2 regions of the Paenibacillus sp. GL_099_B genome follow, and region 2 is predicted to be linked to the other one. Evidence: riboswitches for the same ligand, from Rfam matches in the RefSeq annotation. Region 2 holds a riboswitch; the other holds the start of a gene.

Region 1 (7,916 bases), 2.0 Mb from region 2:
CCATACTGCTTCAACCCCCGACCAGACATAACGAATTCATGTTTACACACGCCTGGATATGGAATCTCGTAGTAAGGTGCGAGACGGGCCATCATGTAGTTGGCGTTGAGCACCGCACATTCAGATACCCGGCGCAAGCCTTCAGGTCCATAGGTACGAATGTAGGCATAGGCACGGACCAGAATGCCGAAGTTACCATAATACGCTTTGACCCGGCCAATGGATTGATCGCCTTCGCGATCCAATTCATATATACCCTCATCATTTTTAATGACCATCGGTTTCGGCAGAAACGGAATCAAGCGGCTCTTCACGCCAACCGGGCCGGCACCAGGTCCACCTCCGCCGTGCGGAGTACTCATCGTTTTATGCAAATTCAGATGCACCACGTCGAAGCCCATATCGCCAGGTCGGGTGATGCCCATAATGGCATTGGAGTTGGCACCATCGTAGTACAGCAGGCCACCTGCCTGGTGCACAATGGAGGCAATCTCCTGAATGTCTTTTTCAAAAAGTCCGAGTGTGTTCGGGTTGGTCAGCATCAGCGCTGCGGTATCCGAACCAACTGCTGCGCGAAGTGCGTCCAGATCTACCAGACCATCTGCGCGGGAAGGGATCGTTACCGTTTCGAAACCTGCTACGGTTGCACTTGCCGGGTTGGTCCCGTGAGAAGAGTCCGGTACGATAACTTTCGTGCGCTGTTCACCACGACCTTCGTGGTAGGCACGGATCATCATGAGCCCGGTCCATTCGCCATGTGCTCCAGCGGCCGGTTGCAGCGTAACGGCGTCCATACCGGTTAGTCCGGCAAGGTCATTTTGCAACGTGTAAAGCAGTTCAAGTGCACCTTGAATGCTGGATTCATGCTGATATGGATGAATTTTGGCGAACCCGTTGTAACGGGCCACATCCTCATTAATCTTCGGATTATATTTCATCGTACAAGAGCCCAGCGGATAGAATCCGTTATCTATCCCGAAATTACGACGAGACAGGGCAGTGTAATGGCGAATGACGTCAACTTCAAAAACCTCAGGCAATGCTGCTGCTTCCGACCGAAGCATTTCCCGGGGAATCAGGGAATCCACAGCTTGACGGGGAACGTCGCATTCAGGCAAGGAATAAGCGACCCGACCCGGACTGCTAAGTTCAAAAATCAACGATTGCTCCGGTGCTGGAGAGGCAGCCTGGTTAGTGTCTGTTGTGCTGGTTTCAGGTTGGCCCGAAGTGGAGATAGAGGTTACCGTTTCCGATTGTCCTTGAGCTGATGTCGTCGTAGTTGTCTTTGTTGTCGTTTCTTGAGTCACAGCGATCCCTCCAATACACGTGCGAATTCGTCGATCTCTTCCTTGCTGCGTCGTTCAGTAACCGCAATCAGCATATGTCCGGCGAGCTCGGGATAATCACGTCCAAGCTCATAGCCGCCAATGAAACCTGCATCGAGTAATTTCAGTTGTAGTGGTTCCACATTTGTTCCTTCAGGCAGTTGGATAACAAACTCATTGAAAGTAGGTGCGGTAAACGTAAGAGAGACGCCTGGAATTGCGGTAAACGTGTTAAGGGCATAATGGCTCTTTTGCAAATTCAAATCAGCGACGTCGATCATGCCTTGTTTACCCATAATAGACATATAGACAGAGGCGCTTAGCGCGAGTAACGCCTGGTTGGAACAGATGTTGGACGTCGCCTTTTCCCGGCGAATATGCTGTTCCCGTGCTTGCAGCGTGAGTACAAAACCACGCTTGCCGTTGCGGTCCGTTGTCTGGCCTACAATTCGGCCAGGAATCCGGCGCATATGAGCCTGGGATACGGCGAAGTATCCGCATGTTGGGCCGCCGAGTGAAGCGGCGATGCCAAGGGGCTGCGCGTCGCCAACGACGATGTCAGCACCCAGCTTGCCTGGGGCTTCCAGCAGACCCAGCGATAGCGGGTTGGCGCTGACCACGAGCAGACTCTTGTGCGCATGCGCAAGATCTGCGGCCTGTTTTACATTTTCCACGGCGCCGAAGAAGTTCGGGCTTTGGATCATGACGGCTGCGGTGTCATCGGACACGGCGGCTTGCAGGGCATCCCAGTCTGTTACACCATTTTGATATCCAATCTCAACAATCTCCAGATTGAGGCCGTGAGCATAAGCTTGCAATACCTGACGGGATTCGGGGTGCACGGTACGTGACACAATCAGCTGTTTGCGGCGGGTTGCCGCTGCGGCCAGATTGCCTGCTTCCGCAAATGCTGTCGCACCATCGTACATGCTGGCATTGGCTACAGCCATGCCTGTTAACTCACAGATGTAGGATTGAAACTCGAAAATCGCCTGCAATTCTCCTTGGCTGATCTCGGGTTGATAAGGTGTATAGGCTGTATAGAACTCGGAACGGGAGATGACATGATTAATGACGGAGGGAACGTGGTGATCATAAATGCCTGCACCCAGGAAACTGGCGTGTGTCTCGAAGTTGGCATTCGCTCCCGCTAGCTTCGACATATGACGTGTCAGTGCGTATTCATCCAGTTTGGAGGAAATAGGCAGTTCGCCCTGATAGCGAATCTCCTGTGGAATGTCATGGAACAGATCCTCAATCGTTTCCACACCGATGGTTGCCAGCATGGCACTCTGATCCTGCTCGGTCATGGGAATGTAGCGATGCTTGCTCATGCTTGATCAGCTCCTTGAGTAGGTGTCTTTGGCGCACGTGTCCGTTTATGAAATGGGGTCTTCACGACCTCGGCTTTCAGTTTCTTGCCACGAATCTCAATCTCCAGCGGGGTACCCAGTGCAGCATATTTACTGTCAATCAAGGCCAGCCCCAGATTGCGTTTCAATGTAGGCGATTGGGTGCCTGTGGTCACTTCACCAATCTGCACGCCTTCGGCGTAAATCGGATAATGGGGGCGGGGAATGCCCCGTTCCAGCACTTCGATGCCGACCAGCTTGCGGGCAGGCCCATCATTTTTTTGCTGCAACAAGGCTTCATGTCCGATAAACGGTCCGGCATTTAGCTTCACAAACATGCCAACGCCAGCCTCCAGCGGTGAGATGGTTGAAGACAATTCCTGTCCATACAGGGGAAGCTTAGCTTCAAAACGCAGGGTATCCCGGGCACCCAGTCCTGTCGGAACGAGTCCGTGACCTTCTCCCGCTTGCATCAATCCGTTCCAGACCTCAGCAGCTTGTTCCGCAGGAACATAGAGCTCAAAGCCATCTTCACCCGTATATCCGGTGCGGGATAACAACAATGTAACACCACATACCTTCGCATTTGCCACAAAGCGGAAAGGCTCAATGGAAGACACATCGGTGTCTGTCACCGTTCTGAGAATATCTACAGCCAGAGGACCTTGGAGGGCGAGCAGCGCCGTTTGATCCGAATCATTGGTCATTGTTACGCCTGGCGTCATATGCTGTTGCAGCCATGCCCAGTCCTTGTCGATGTTGGAGGCGTTAACTACCAGCATATAATGCTGGTCTTTCAATTTATAGATCAGCAGATCATCGACCACGCCGCCATCCGGATAACACATTAACGTGTATTGGGCCTGACCGGGAACGATTGTTGTTACATCATTGGTGGTCATGTGCTGTAAAAAAGCTTCTGCGTGTTCACCTTGTACGGTGAATTCGCCCATGTGGGATACATCAAATAATCCGGCACGTTCTCGCACCGCTTCATGCTCTTTCTGAATTCCGCTGAATTGCACAGGCAGCTCCCAGCCGCCAAAATCAATGCATCGTACGCCTTCATATTGCTGATAGAGTGGAAAGAGTGGGGTTCTAAGCAAATCGGACATCCAATCACCTCGTCATGGGCCGTCAACCGGCCGAGTGTATAACCATGGATCAATGAATTTGGCATCATATTTTATAAAAGAAGGTAAGGACGCTATAAGGCAGCGCCGCTCTATAACCTGTTTTCGTTTTTTTGGGAAAAAGGAAAAGGACAGGCCAAAGAATCGGCATGCCAGAAGCACGCTGTATTCTTAGGCTCTGTCCTTGGTACCTGAGAGTTACCCCGCCGCCTGATGCAGCAAGTTTCCCCTTGGGTGATCATAACGCCCACACAGGGCGAATAGATGCTCTCCAGAGTTGCGTCCCGTAAAAGTCCTTTTGCCTGAGAGATTCACCTCCGCTTGTCGGTGGTTTACTCCTTCGGCGTTACCGCATGTACACCCTGATTCGGGTGTCAAGGGTAATCTCTCCCTTTACATTCATCCGCGGGTATTGCATAGACCAATTAAACACATTTACTACTCTCATTAAAGCCTGAATCGTCTATTGATGTCAAGAACGATATCATAGAAATGAATAAAAAATCCGAATGATATTTTCAATTCACTTCACAACGTTCGTCTATTTATAAAGAGTGCGCTTACTTTTCTAATATTCACCATTATATGTAGGGAGGGTCCATTTGAGTTACAGGCATATAAGGAAGAAAAACAAATAAATTGTGAGGTATCTTGACATTTGAATCGAAAATATCATACGCTATGTTCTGGGAAAAAGGTTAAGGTCAAAGAAACGCATGCACTCATTAATGAAAAGCGAGGCGGATATCGATGAGCGAATTGAAAAGTGATTTCCTGTACAGTGAAGAGCACGAATGGGTGCAGACCGTAGGGGAGGATACCGTACGTATTGGTATTACCGAGTTCGCGCAGCATCAGCTGGGTGACATTGTGTTTGTGGAATTGCCTGACCTTGAATCGGATGTAAAAGCGGAAGACGGCATTGGAACGATTGAATCCGTCAAAACCGTTTCGGATTTGTTTTCTCCTGTCAGTGGAACGATTATTGCTGTGAATGATGCATTGCAGGATTCCCCGGAGCTGGTTAACAACTCCCCATATAAGGAAGGCTGGATGATTGAAATTCGTGTTGAGGGCGACCTGACAGCAGCACTTTCCACATTGATGAATGCGGATGCGTATCGTAAACATACGGAATAATATTAAGGTGCAAATTTCCGCTAGATACGGAGTTTCAGCTTGATGGAAAAGTCCGTTTAACGTAATAAAAATGAATCGATTGATTATAGATCCGGATGGTGATACAGCTCATTCGGAGAATACTTAGGCGCAATTGCCTCACCTGGGACAGGGTGAGGTAATTGCGCTTTTTTTCGTTGTTAACTGATGAATGGGATGGAATGAATATCAATCTAACGTGTTTCATCATTATTTCTAATTGAGATAGAAACAGCTCATTTAAATAGAATAAATTTACAATTTCATTTGTCATTAAAATGGGGCATTTCGTGGGTATGATACATGAAAGGGAATAACAGGTTCCAATCCATATACAGGTGTAAATAAGGAACAATCCTTTAAATTTAAATCTTGTCATCAACGTTCATGACGGAAGTAGGTTTTCATTTCGTTGTAGAAGATACCGTTTTCATTTACGATATGGTTGTAAATTAAAGATTTATTGCAGATTTGTACCTTCGTTCGTCTGGATCATCGTTGTCAAAATTCAGTGGAATCAAGGTTTAATATGTTGAGGAGGTTTTCAATATGAGTTCAGTGGACGCAAAGTCCGAAAAAAGCGGAGGAATACGGGTCGGCGTTCAGAAGTTTGGACGTTTCCTAAGCGGTATGGTTATGCCGAACATGGGTGCATTTATCGCCTGGGGTCTGATTACGGCATTGTTCATTCCAAAAGGATGGTTCCCTAACGCAGATTTTGCATTGCTGGTTGATCCAATGATCAAATATTTGCTGCCTTTGCTTATCGGTTACACAGGCGGTACCATGGTACACGGCCAACGTGGTGGTGTAGTCGGTGCGATCATGACCATCGGGGTTATTGTCGGCAGTGACATTCCAATGTTTCTTGGTGCTATGATAGCCGGACCATTGGGTGCCTGGGTCATTAAGAAATTTGACAAAGCTGTCGATGGCAAAATTAAATCAGGGTTTGAGATGCTGGTTAACAACTTCTCCGCTGGTATTATTGGTGGGATTTTGGCCCTTCTAGCCCTTAAAGGCATCGGGCCTTTCGTTGAAGCGATTAGCAAGGTGTTGTCAGCCGGGGTAGAAGCTTTGATGAATGCTGGTCTTCTCCCGCTGGTCAATCTGATCATTGAGCCAGGAAAAGTATTATTCCTGAACAATGCGATCAACCATGGGATTCTGACACCAATTGCTACGGATCAAGCAAGAGAATTGGGTCAATCCGTATTATTTATGCTTGAATCCAATCCAGGACCTGGACTCGGCATTTTGCTGGCATACTGCTTCTTCGGTCGCGGATCTGCCAAGTCTTCCGCTCCAGGTGCTGTAATCATCCATTTCTTTGGCGGGATTCACGAGATTTATTTCCCTTACATTCTGATGAGACCGATACTGATTCTGGCTGCGATGGCTGGTGGTGTAGCGGGTACATTGACCTTTATGCTAACTGGAGCTGGTTTGGTTTCAGCACCGTCACCGGGAAGTATCATTGCTTACTCGTTGTTAACACCTAGGGGTGGATACCTTGGCATGTTTGCAGGGGTAGCCGTAGCTGCGATCATCTCGTTCCTCGTAGCATCCATACTGCTCAAAACAGGTAAACAGAAGGACGAGGAAGATCTGGATAGTGCTTCCAACCGCATGAAAGATATGAAAAATCAGGGCAAAACGGGCAACCTCACCGTTGATAAAGACAATCGTGAAGCTGACCGTGCAGCCGATATTGCTTCTTCGGCAGTAAAAACGGATATCAATAAAATTGTATTCTCCTGTGATGCAGGTATGGGTTCGAGTGCCATGGGGGCCTCGATTCTGCGGAAGAAAATGAAGGCAGCCGGTGTGGATATCGCTGTAACCAACACGGCGATCAGTGAGATTCCACAAGATGCCGACATCGTCATCACACAGAAAACATTAACTGACCGGGCCAAATCCGTGGCTCCAAATGCAGAGCATATTTCCATCGATAACTTCCTGAAGAGTCCTGAATATGAGGCACTGGTGGAGCGCCTCAAATCCGACTCCTGATGAGTAATATTACAAGGAGACAGCGTGAGATCGTGGAGTTCCTGCTGGAGCATCCTCATGAGGTAACTGCTGGCGATATAGCTGTTGCGGTCAAAGTAAGCACTCGTACCGTACATCGAGAGTTGCAGATGATTGAACAATGGCTTGAGCCCCTTGGCATGAGATTGGAAAAAAAATCGGGAACCGGGGTTCGAATTGATCCCGGTTCCGATGATTTGGCCGTATTGCGTCAACAACTTGAGCTTAACGAATATGTGGAGTTTACGCCCGAAGAGCGTAAACTCTTCATGCTTTGTATTTTGCTGGATGAATCCGAGCCTGTGAAGCTGCTTGCATTGGCCTCAGATTTGAAGGTAACCGTGTCTACGGCAAGCAATGATCTGGACGATCTGGAGCCACGCATTCAGCTGGCAGGATTGAAACTGGTTCGCAGGCGCGGATATGGGGTCAAGATCAATGGAAGCGAGCTGGCTCATCGCATGGCTATTTCCACGCTCGCTCTTGAATATCTGGATGAATCCGATTTGTTCGGTAGACAAGCGGAGCAGGGAGTTTCCAAAGTAAACAGCAAACTTCTGGAAATGATAGGGCATGAAGATGTACTTACGGTCGAAAATGCATTATGGCAGCCGGATATTGAGTGGTTGGAAAATATCCCGGAACGTCAATACATGAAGCTGTTGATCCAATTGTCTGTAGCGGTTGTGCGGATTCGCAAAGGCTTTGGAATAGGTCGGGGCACACAACAGGACAATAAAGACGTTGGAATGCCTCTGCAAGGTGAGCGGAAGGTGCCGGAATATTTAGCTTCCAGACTGTGCGGTGTTCTATCTGCCCAGCTTGGGCTGGAGTTTGTGGGCCAGGAGCAGGCTTATTTTCACAGGCTGCTGATTGAAATCGAGCAATCGATTCATTCCTCGCGTTTGCTGCCC
Region 2 (7,916 bases):
GCGACAGGATCGCAGATAAGGCCCAATGTGTTTTTTAACGCGAGACCTACCGCATGAACCACTTGCTCCGGCGTTCCTCCACGCAGCTCCACCATAGCTCCAGCGGCCATGCCGATGGCAGAACCCACTTCAGCCTGACAGCCGCCCTCGGCACCGGAGATAAATGAATTGTTGGCAATGACGTAACCGATCGCTCCCGCACAGAACAGACCGTTCACCAGATGCTCGTCACTCCAGCCAAAACGCTCCTGGGAGCTGATAAACACACCCGGAATGATGCCGCAAGAACCGGCTGTCGGTGTCGCTACGATCCGGCCCATGGAGGCATTCACTTCCGATACACAAAGGGCATACGCCATGGCCAGTGCAGAAGCATCTCCAGAACAAGTCTCACCTTTACGAATGTACTCAGCCATTTTTTTGCCGTCTCCGCCAGTCAAGCCGCTGCGTGATGTTGTATCTTCTGTTAGCCCTTTGTGTACAGCTTCCTTCATCACCTGATAGTAATCCGACATCTGCCGCACAACATCCACTTCCGAGATATTCGTCTCCTGAACCTGCTCTTCGATCATCAGCTCGGCAATGGTCTTGGACTCTGCTGTACAGATGGTATTCAGTTCATGTAGATGTTTAAACCGCATCAGGCTCGACCCCTCTCTTCAAATCAATCACGCGAATGTCCAGCATATGATCCAGCGACCGCAGACGGTTCAACATCTCAGGATTCGGCACACCATCCATCTCCATCGCTGTCAGTGCTTCACCATCCCGGGCTTTCCGATCCACTTGCATGTACCCGATGTTCACCCCGGACGAACTGATGGTGGAGGTTACCGAAGCGAGCACCCCTGCTTTGTCCGAATGGCGAAGTACAAGTGTGGGGAACTCTCCGCTGATCTGTACACGAAAATCATTCAATGCATGCACCGATACACTACCACCGCCGATGGAAGCACCGATTAGTGAACATTGACGGTCTCCGTGCCATAGTTCAATCTTGACCGTATTCGGATGAGGAGCAGGCAGGCCGCTTGTGAAAAACTCTACCTCCATACCCGCTTCCTCTGCATATTGTTCTGCATCCGGTATACGTGGGTCATCAGTCACATAATCAAGCAGGCCACCGATCAACGCAAGATCCGTACCATGCCCCTGATACGTATCAGCAAACGAGCCGTATAGAGTTAATCGAGCGCGTTCAGGCGTGCATCCCAGCCACTGACGGGCAATTCGCCCCAATCTTGCCGCTCCAGCCGTATGTGAACTTGATGGACCTGTCATGGACGGACCAATAATTGAAAAAACATCTTTAAAACGCATCGCAAACCCTCCATTTATAATCGTCATTTTCATCCAGACGTACACCCATAATGTTCCTTTATTACTGAATGATGACATGAGAAAAGGACAGAAGAAGGCCCTAGGCCCTCTCTCTGTCCTCGATACCTGAGAGTTTCATGATAAGCAGCGCGGCGAATCGATGCATTCCTGTATTCACAGGTGATGTCACCCTGCACACCGTGCTGCTTGACCATATACCCCTTGGGTGGCGCAGTTCGCGCACTCTCCAGAGTTGCGTCCAACGATGGTACATTTACCTGAGAGATTAACCGCTGCGCCGGGTGCGTAGCAGCTTGCTCCTTCGGTGCCCGACAGCTGCCATTTTACTCGACAAGCTCAGGTCTCTCCCGCTCGCTATCATTCGCTGTATGGAACCATTCTGATTTTGTACCAGAACGATAATTGAAGTTTTTAATACTTTCTCATTAAGATTAATCGACCGGAAGATCAGTGTCAACAAACTTAACGATTTCTTTGCGAATATTTGCTTTTTACCATTTTATACACAAGATAAACTAACGAATTGTAAACTTTCATCACATGAATGTGTTAATGCGTTTCATCTCGAAAGCGTATACATTGTTCATTTTCTATTAGCCAATATCTGTGTTTAATACTATCTATGTTATGTTCCACAGAACGGTTCGGGTATTCAGGCAACCATTATTCTGTACTAGAATTGTTGTGTTTCTGCTTGTCACCCCACCATCGCCTTAGGCTTCGCCGGTTCATCGTAATACCTGCTTCGGGAAGGAAGCATACTCGTCACCAATCCCAACGCAGCCAGCAGCATAACCCCAGATACAACTGTATATACCATACGAAGTGACAACTGCTCTGCCACTACCCCTGCAATCAAAATGGAAGCCACCTGCAGCAGACTTAACACAAGTCCAAGTACACTACTCATTCGCCCCATCAGATCGACAGGGATATTATTTTGATAAAAGTTAACCAGGCCCGTATTCGCCAGTGCCGAGCACAGACCGAGCAGAATAAAGGCAACCGCCGCCAGCTCAAACGAGAATGAACGGGAGAAAAGAAAATAATCCAGCGACATGCCGACTACCAGAATAATCTGGAACAGGGCATATATACCGACCACGTAGCCCGACTTCCGGCTAAAGCTCAGTACAGCTCTCCAATCCTGGGCAACCATCTGAGGGGTCAGTCTGCTGCCTGTCCCTATATTCTGTTCTCCAATGCCCAGTTTGGGAAGAAACATTAGAATCAACGCAGAAGCAACAAAGGAAACCGCATTGGCATAAATGGCTGCCGCCGGAGATAGATAAATCAGCATCACTCCTGCAACTGCTGGGCCGGTAATAAATGCCCCTGAGCTGATCAGGGCTTGTAGGGAATTGAAGCGCTTGCGCCGTTCAGCAGGTACCAACCGGGTAATGTATACCTGAGAGGAAGGGACAAATATAGATGAAGACATGCTGATCAAAAACATCACTGCGTACATCATCCATAGGCTGGACATCAGTGGGAGCGCCGCCACCAACAATGCCCGTAGCATATCAGCACCAATCATCAGCTGTCGCTGATCATAACGATCAATCAGGCTGCCTGACCAAAACTTAGTGCACACCGAAGCAATCGGCGAGATAATCCACAACCCTGCGACTGCCGCTGGAGACTGTGTCATATTCAATACCATCAGGTTAATCGCCACAATATATATGAAATCACCCAGATTGGATATGCCCACTCCGCTAAGTAGCAATCCGGCATGCTTCCAGCCACCAGACTGCCCCTTCGATGCAACTCTCTTTGCACGAATGTTCTTCATAGCGCTACCCACCCACTAGAAATCACAAATTATAACTCATAGAAAATACTCTCGTTCTGTACATATGGTCTACAAAATTTGCTGCATATAAGAGGCATTCGCTCTTTCATCCATTCGTACCTGGACTCATTCTCCATCTGAAATGCAAAATAGCCGAACGTAAAAATCAGCATGAATCCTTCCATTAACCGAATATCACGCTTCGTCAGTGGTCCTGTCTGCTCCGTATATCCCGATAGGAAGACATCCCGTTCCTCCCGATTGAAAATCGTAGCCGCACCTCCGGCATCAAAGAGATAGTAGCCATACCCGTATAAACAAAAATCAATCATAGATATGCCCTGATCCGTCACTAGCAGATTGCCGCGGGTAATATCTCCGTGTATTACTCCCCATGTCTCGGCATTCTGCGGATACGTTTCGAGTTGCCCGTTAATGTTCTCAAACGTCTCACGAATCAGATCGAAATCTTCAGGAGTAAAGATGCCACGTCTAACGCCTTCCTCCAATTGCTCCAACATGACCAGATTCTCTTTGATCGAGCCATAGGCTGGTCTTACTCCCGTTTGCTCTAAGGCAGGGCTATCGTTATATATATCTGAGATGATCGCCTTATCAGCGTGCTGTTCACGGTCATTCGTCTGCTGCCCGCTTTCAGACTTCAGTGAACCCACCTGTGGCTCAGGAGCTCCCGTTGGTCGTCGTCCATATTGGTGCAACGTCTGCAACTGTACGCCCAAATCATGAATCTGCGCTGTTGTCAGACGTTCTCCCTGCTTAATATCCCTGCCCTCAATCCATTCCAGAACAGTACAACAGATCTCTTCTCCTGCTTCGTCCAACCAGACGGTGACCCACTCATCCGATGTATTTCGCACAGGTATCTGCACTCGCAATGGGCTGGTAGCCCGTAATTCATAAAGTAGATTCATCTCTGCTTCAAGTGCAGGTCGTGTATGCTGGATGCCCGTCATGCTTGCAAAAGCGGCTTTATGTATACGCAATAGGTATTTCTGTCCGGTTGATTCATCAACCACCTGATACGTTAGATTTTCATTATGTCGGATAAAGGAAATTGCAGGCTTTTCTATGGAATAATGCGAGATAATTTCATTTGCCATGGTGTCATGGGAAATCTTATGGGTAGTTATGATCTACATCTCCTTCTCTTATCAAATTAAAGGTAGCGTTTACAAATATCGTAGCATGATTGTTTTTACTTTGGCAAACTATTCCAAATACGTGCTTATGTAAAAAAGCATAACCCCCGAACTGCATCGCCCGGGTGCTATGCTTCCTTCTATCTCTATAAATCTATCTAGATCTCATACTCCATCCAATATAACAATTAACCGAAACGTCCCATAATATATTCTTGTGTCAGACGATTGTCCGGGTTGGTGAAAATATGCTCCGTATCTCCGTGTTCAATCATGCTTCCCAGATAAAAATAAGCTGTATAATCCGAGATGCGTGCCGCCTGCTGCATATTATGGGTAACAATTACGATCCGAAGATCCTTCTTGAGCTCCGAGATCAACTCCTCCACCTTACCCGTTGATACCGGGTCAAGCGCGGATGCCGGCTCATCGAGCAGCAAAATCTGCGGATCAACCGACAACGCGCGGGCGATACAGAGCCGCTGCTGTTGTCCACCCGAAAGGGCCAGGGCAGATTCATTCAGTCTGTCCTTCACTTCGTCCCAGAGCGCAGCGCGGCGCAGGCTTTTTTCCACAATTTCATCCAGTGCCTTCTTGCTCTTGATACCGCGGTAGCGGGGGCCAAACGCGATATTATTGTAAATGGACTTGTGAAAAGGATTCGGCTTCTGCCAAACCATGCCGATCTTCTGGCGAAGCTTGATTACATCTGTGCCCGGCTCATTCAGATCATTGCCATCCATCCAGATATGTCCCTCCGTGCGGGAACCGGCAATCTCGTCGTTCATTCGGTTGAGCGACCGCAGGAATGTGGATTTACCACAGCCGGATGGTCCAATGAGTGCCGTTACACTGGCTTCGGGAAAAGTCAGGCTGATCTGCTTAACTGCCTGAAAATGCCCATAATATATGCTTAACTGTTCCGTACCAAAAGGTATGGCCATATTGGTTCCTCCTTATTTCGAAGCTGTCATGCGGCGGTAAACCACCCGACCGATCCAGCGTGCACTCAGATTGAACGCCAGCACAAGAAGTACAAGCACGGCTGAAGCCCCAGCTGCTACTTCTTTGGAATCTGGGCCAATACCTTCACTGTTTACTTTCCAGATGTGTACGGCCAGCGTCTCTGCCGGACGCAATGGATTGATCGGCGACCTTGGACTCGTTGGATTCCAGTCCGTGAAGTCCAGCGGTGGACTACTCATACCCGCTGTAAACATCAGGGCTGCTGCTTCACCGAAGATACGGCCCGATGCCAGGATCGTACCCGTGATCAAGCTTGGCAATGCCACAGGCAGCAGAATGGAGGTAATAATTTTCCATTTGGACAACCCGAGTGCAAGACCCGCTTCCTTCTGCTCTTTCGGAACGGCCCGGAACGCTTGCTCCGTTGTCCGCACCATAAGCGGAAGATTGAATATAGCCAAGGCCATGGCACCCGATAATAAGGAGAATCCAAGACCAAATGTATTAACAATTAACAAGAGTCCGAACAAACCAATAACGATAGATGGGAACGAGGATAACACTTCGACAACGAGTCGAATAAAACTTGTGATCCGGCCCGGCTTGGCGTACTCAGCCATATAAATACCGCCGCCCCATCCGAGCGGAATCGTAATAATCAAAGTCAGAACAAGCAGGAATATCGAGTTGAATAATTGCGGTCCAATCCCGCCTCCACCTTTGAGCAACTGTGGTGCACTGGTCAGAAAGTGCCAGTTAATCTGCCCAATCCCACGTACCAGAATGAAGCCAAGCAAACCGAGCAAGAGAACAACAATGAACAGGGCCAGAACAACGATAATGGATGTGGCAACTTTATCTACCGTTTTAGCCTTCATTTTCATACCCGGTTCCTCCTTTCAAGCAGGCGAACCAGAATGACGAAGACAAAGGTCATCACCAGCAGGACAAGCGCCATACTCCACAGTGCATTATTATGAACAGATCCCATCGTGGTGTTACCCATACTCAGGGTGATTACACTCGTTAACGTTGAAGCCGATTCGAGCAATGATGTCGGTACATGCGGTGCATTCCCGATGACCATCTGTACGGCAAGAGCTTCACCAAATGCGCGAGCCATACCAAGTACAATCCCTGTCAGCAAAGCTGGAAGAACTGTCGGGATAATGACACGGTAGATCGTTTGCCAACGAGTTGCCCCCAGTGCGTAGGATGATTCACGCAGACCTTTCGGCAGTGCAGACAGTGCATCTGCCATAATGCTTGTTACGGTAGGCAAAATCATAACAGACAGAACCAAACATCCGGCTGCAATCCCGACGCCGGCTCCGCCAAACATACTGCGCAATAAAGGAACGATAACACTGAGACCGATAAACCCGTACACAACGGAAGGAATACCGGACAGCAGCTCAATCGCAGGTTGCAATATCTTTTTACCTTTACCTGGTACAATCTCGGTCATGAAGAGCGCTGCACACAAGCTAAGCGGACTTGCAATCAGAGCTGCAAGCAATGTTGTTATGAATGAACCGGTAATGAACGGCAACGCTCCGTAGGCAGCGGGTTCCCCCGTTGGGTTCCACGTTTTTCCGGATAAAAATTCGCGTAAACTTACGCCATTCTGGAAAAAGGTCGACAAGCCTTTGGACGCTACAAAATAAACGATGGAAAACATGACAACGATCAGGAAAACGACACAAATCGACGTATAGATCCGTCCCGTCCACTCTTCCCAATAATGCTTCTCTCTCAAGGGCCGGCGCGGTTTCAACTTGTTGTTCATTACCGTTCCCCCTTCGGTCTGTTCCATAACAACCATCCTTCTATAGTAGAATTCATGCAAAATATGGGATTATTCCAGAGCAAACCGCGCAAAGAGGCAGGACCTGGGTCCGCCTCTCTCGCTGTATGCGCAAGTTCAAAGATTATTGAGTCACCGTGCCTGCTGCGTCGCGTTTTACTTTCATGCCGGATACTGGGATGTAACCAAGCTCCGTCACGTCGTTTTGTTGAATTTCGTCACTCAGGATGTAGTCGAGGAATGCTTTTGTTGCTGCATCCGGGTCACCTTTGGTGTACATGTGCTCGTAAGCCCATACCGGATAAGTTCCTGCTTCTACGTTCTCAACTGTTGCTTCTACACCTTCGTATTTCAAAACTTGCAGGCTGTCATCCAGGTAGGACAGAGCCAGGTAACCAATTGCGCCCGGCGTTTCAGCTACGAGCTTTTTAACTGTACCGGAGGAATCTTCCTGAATAGAACCTTGGATATCTTCCACTTTTGTTCCCAGTGCAAAGTTCTCGAATGTTGCACGAGTACCGGAGCTGCTAGGACGGTTTACGATAACGATGGCTTGATCTTTACCGCCAACGTCTTTCCAGTTCGTGATTTTACCAGAGAAAATTTCGATCAGTTGTTGCTTCGTCAAATCTTGCACACCTGCATCTTTGTTGCTTACTGGAGCGATTGCTACAACAGCCACTTGGTGGTCTTTCAGTTCGCTTACTTTTGCTGCGTCATCGATTTTCTCTTCTGCAAACACGTCAGAGTTACCGATTGTAGCTTGTCCTTCGGATACTTGCGTCAGACCTGTACCACTACCTCCGCCTTGTACTTGTACCATCACGTTCTTATATTCATCAACTGC

Evidence for each region. Region 2 has a riboswitch for glycine ahead of sdaAB (L-serine ammonia-lyase, iron-sulfur-dependent subunit beta). Riboswitches for the same ligand answer to the same signal wherever they lie in the genome.
Region 1: it holds a riboswitch for glycine, as region 2 does, so the genes downstream of both, gcvT (glycine cleavage system aminomethyltransferase GcvT) here and sdaAB (L-serine ammonia-lyase, iron-sulfur-dependent subunit beta) in region 2, are expected to answer to the same signal.

Annotation. Positions count from the first base shown of each region.
Region 1 is NZ_CM174430.1:5,538,015-5,545,930, reverse strand. It holds gene gcvPB (aminomethyl-transferring glycine dehydrogenase subunit GcvPB) at 1-1,160, opposite strand, end outside; gene gcvPA (aminomethyl-transferring glycine dehydrogenase subunit GcvPA) at 1,304-2,659, opposite strand; gene gcvT (glycine cleavage system aminomethyltransferase GcvT) at 2,656-3,792, opposite strand; glycine riboswitch at 3,987-4,087, opposite strand; glycine riboswitch at 4,091-4,213, opposite strand; gene gcvH (glycine cleavage system protein GcvH) at 4,561-4,950, shown strand; gene AC3ITG_RS25155 (PTS mannitol transporter subunit IIBC) at 5,518-6,984, shown strand; gene AC3ITG_RS25150 (BglG family transcription antiterminator) at 6,984-7,916, shown strand, end outside.
Region 2 is NZ_CM174430.1:484,907-492,822, reverse strand. It holds gene sdaAA (L-serine ammonia-lyase, iron-sulfur-dependent, subunit alpha) at 1-641, opposite strand, end outside; gene sdaAB (L-serine ammonia-lyase, iron-sulfur-dependent subunit beta) at 631-1,320, opposite strand; glycine riboswitch at 1,432-1,573, opposite strand; glycine riboswitch at 1,578-1,701, opposite strand; gene AC3ITG_RS02385 (MFS transporter) at 2,039-3,136, opposite strand; gene AC3ITG_RS02380 (phosphotransferase enzyme family protein) at 3,166-4,257, opposite strand; gene pstB (phosphate ABC transporter ATP-binding protein PstB) at 4,485-5,240, opposite strand; gene pstA (phosphate ABC transporter permease PstA) at 5,253-6,140, opposite strand; gene pstC (phosphate ABC transporter permease subunit PstC) at 6,143-7,051, opposite strand; gene AC3ITG_RS02360 (phosphate ABC transporter substrate-binding protein PstS family protein) at 7,194-7,916, opposite strand, start outside.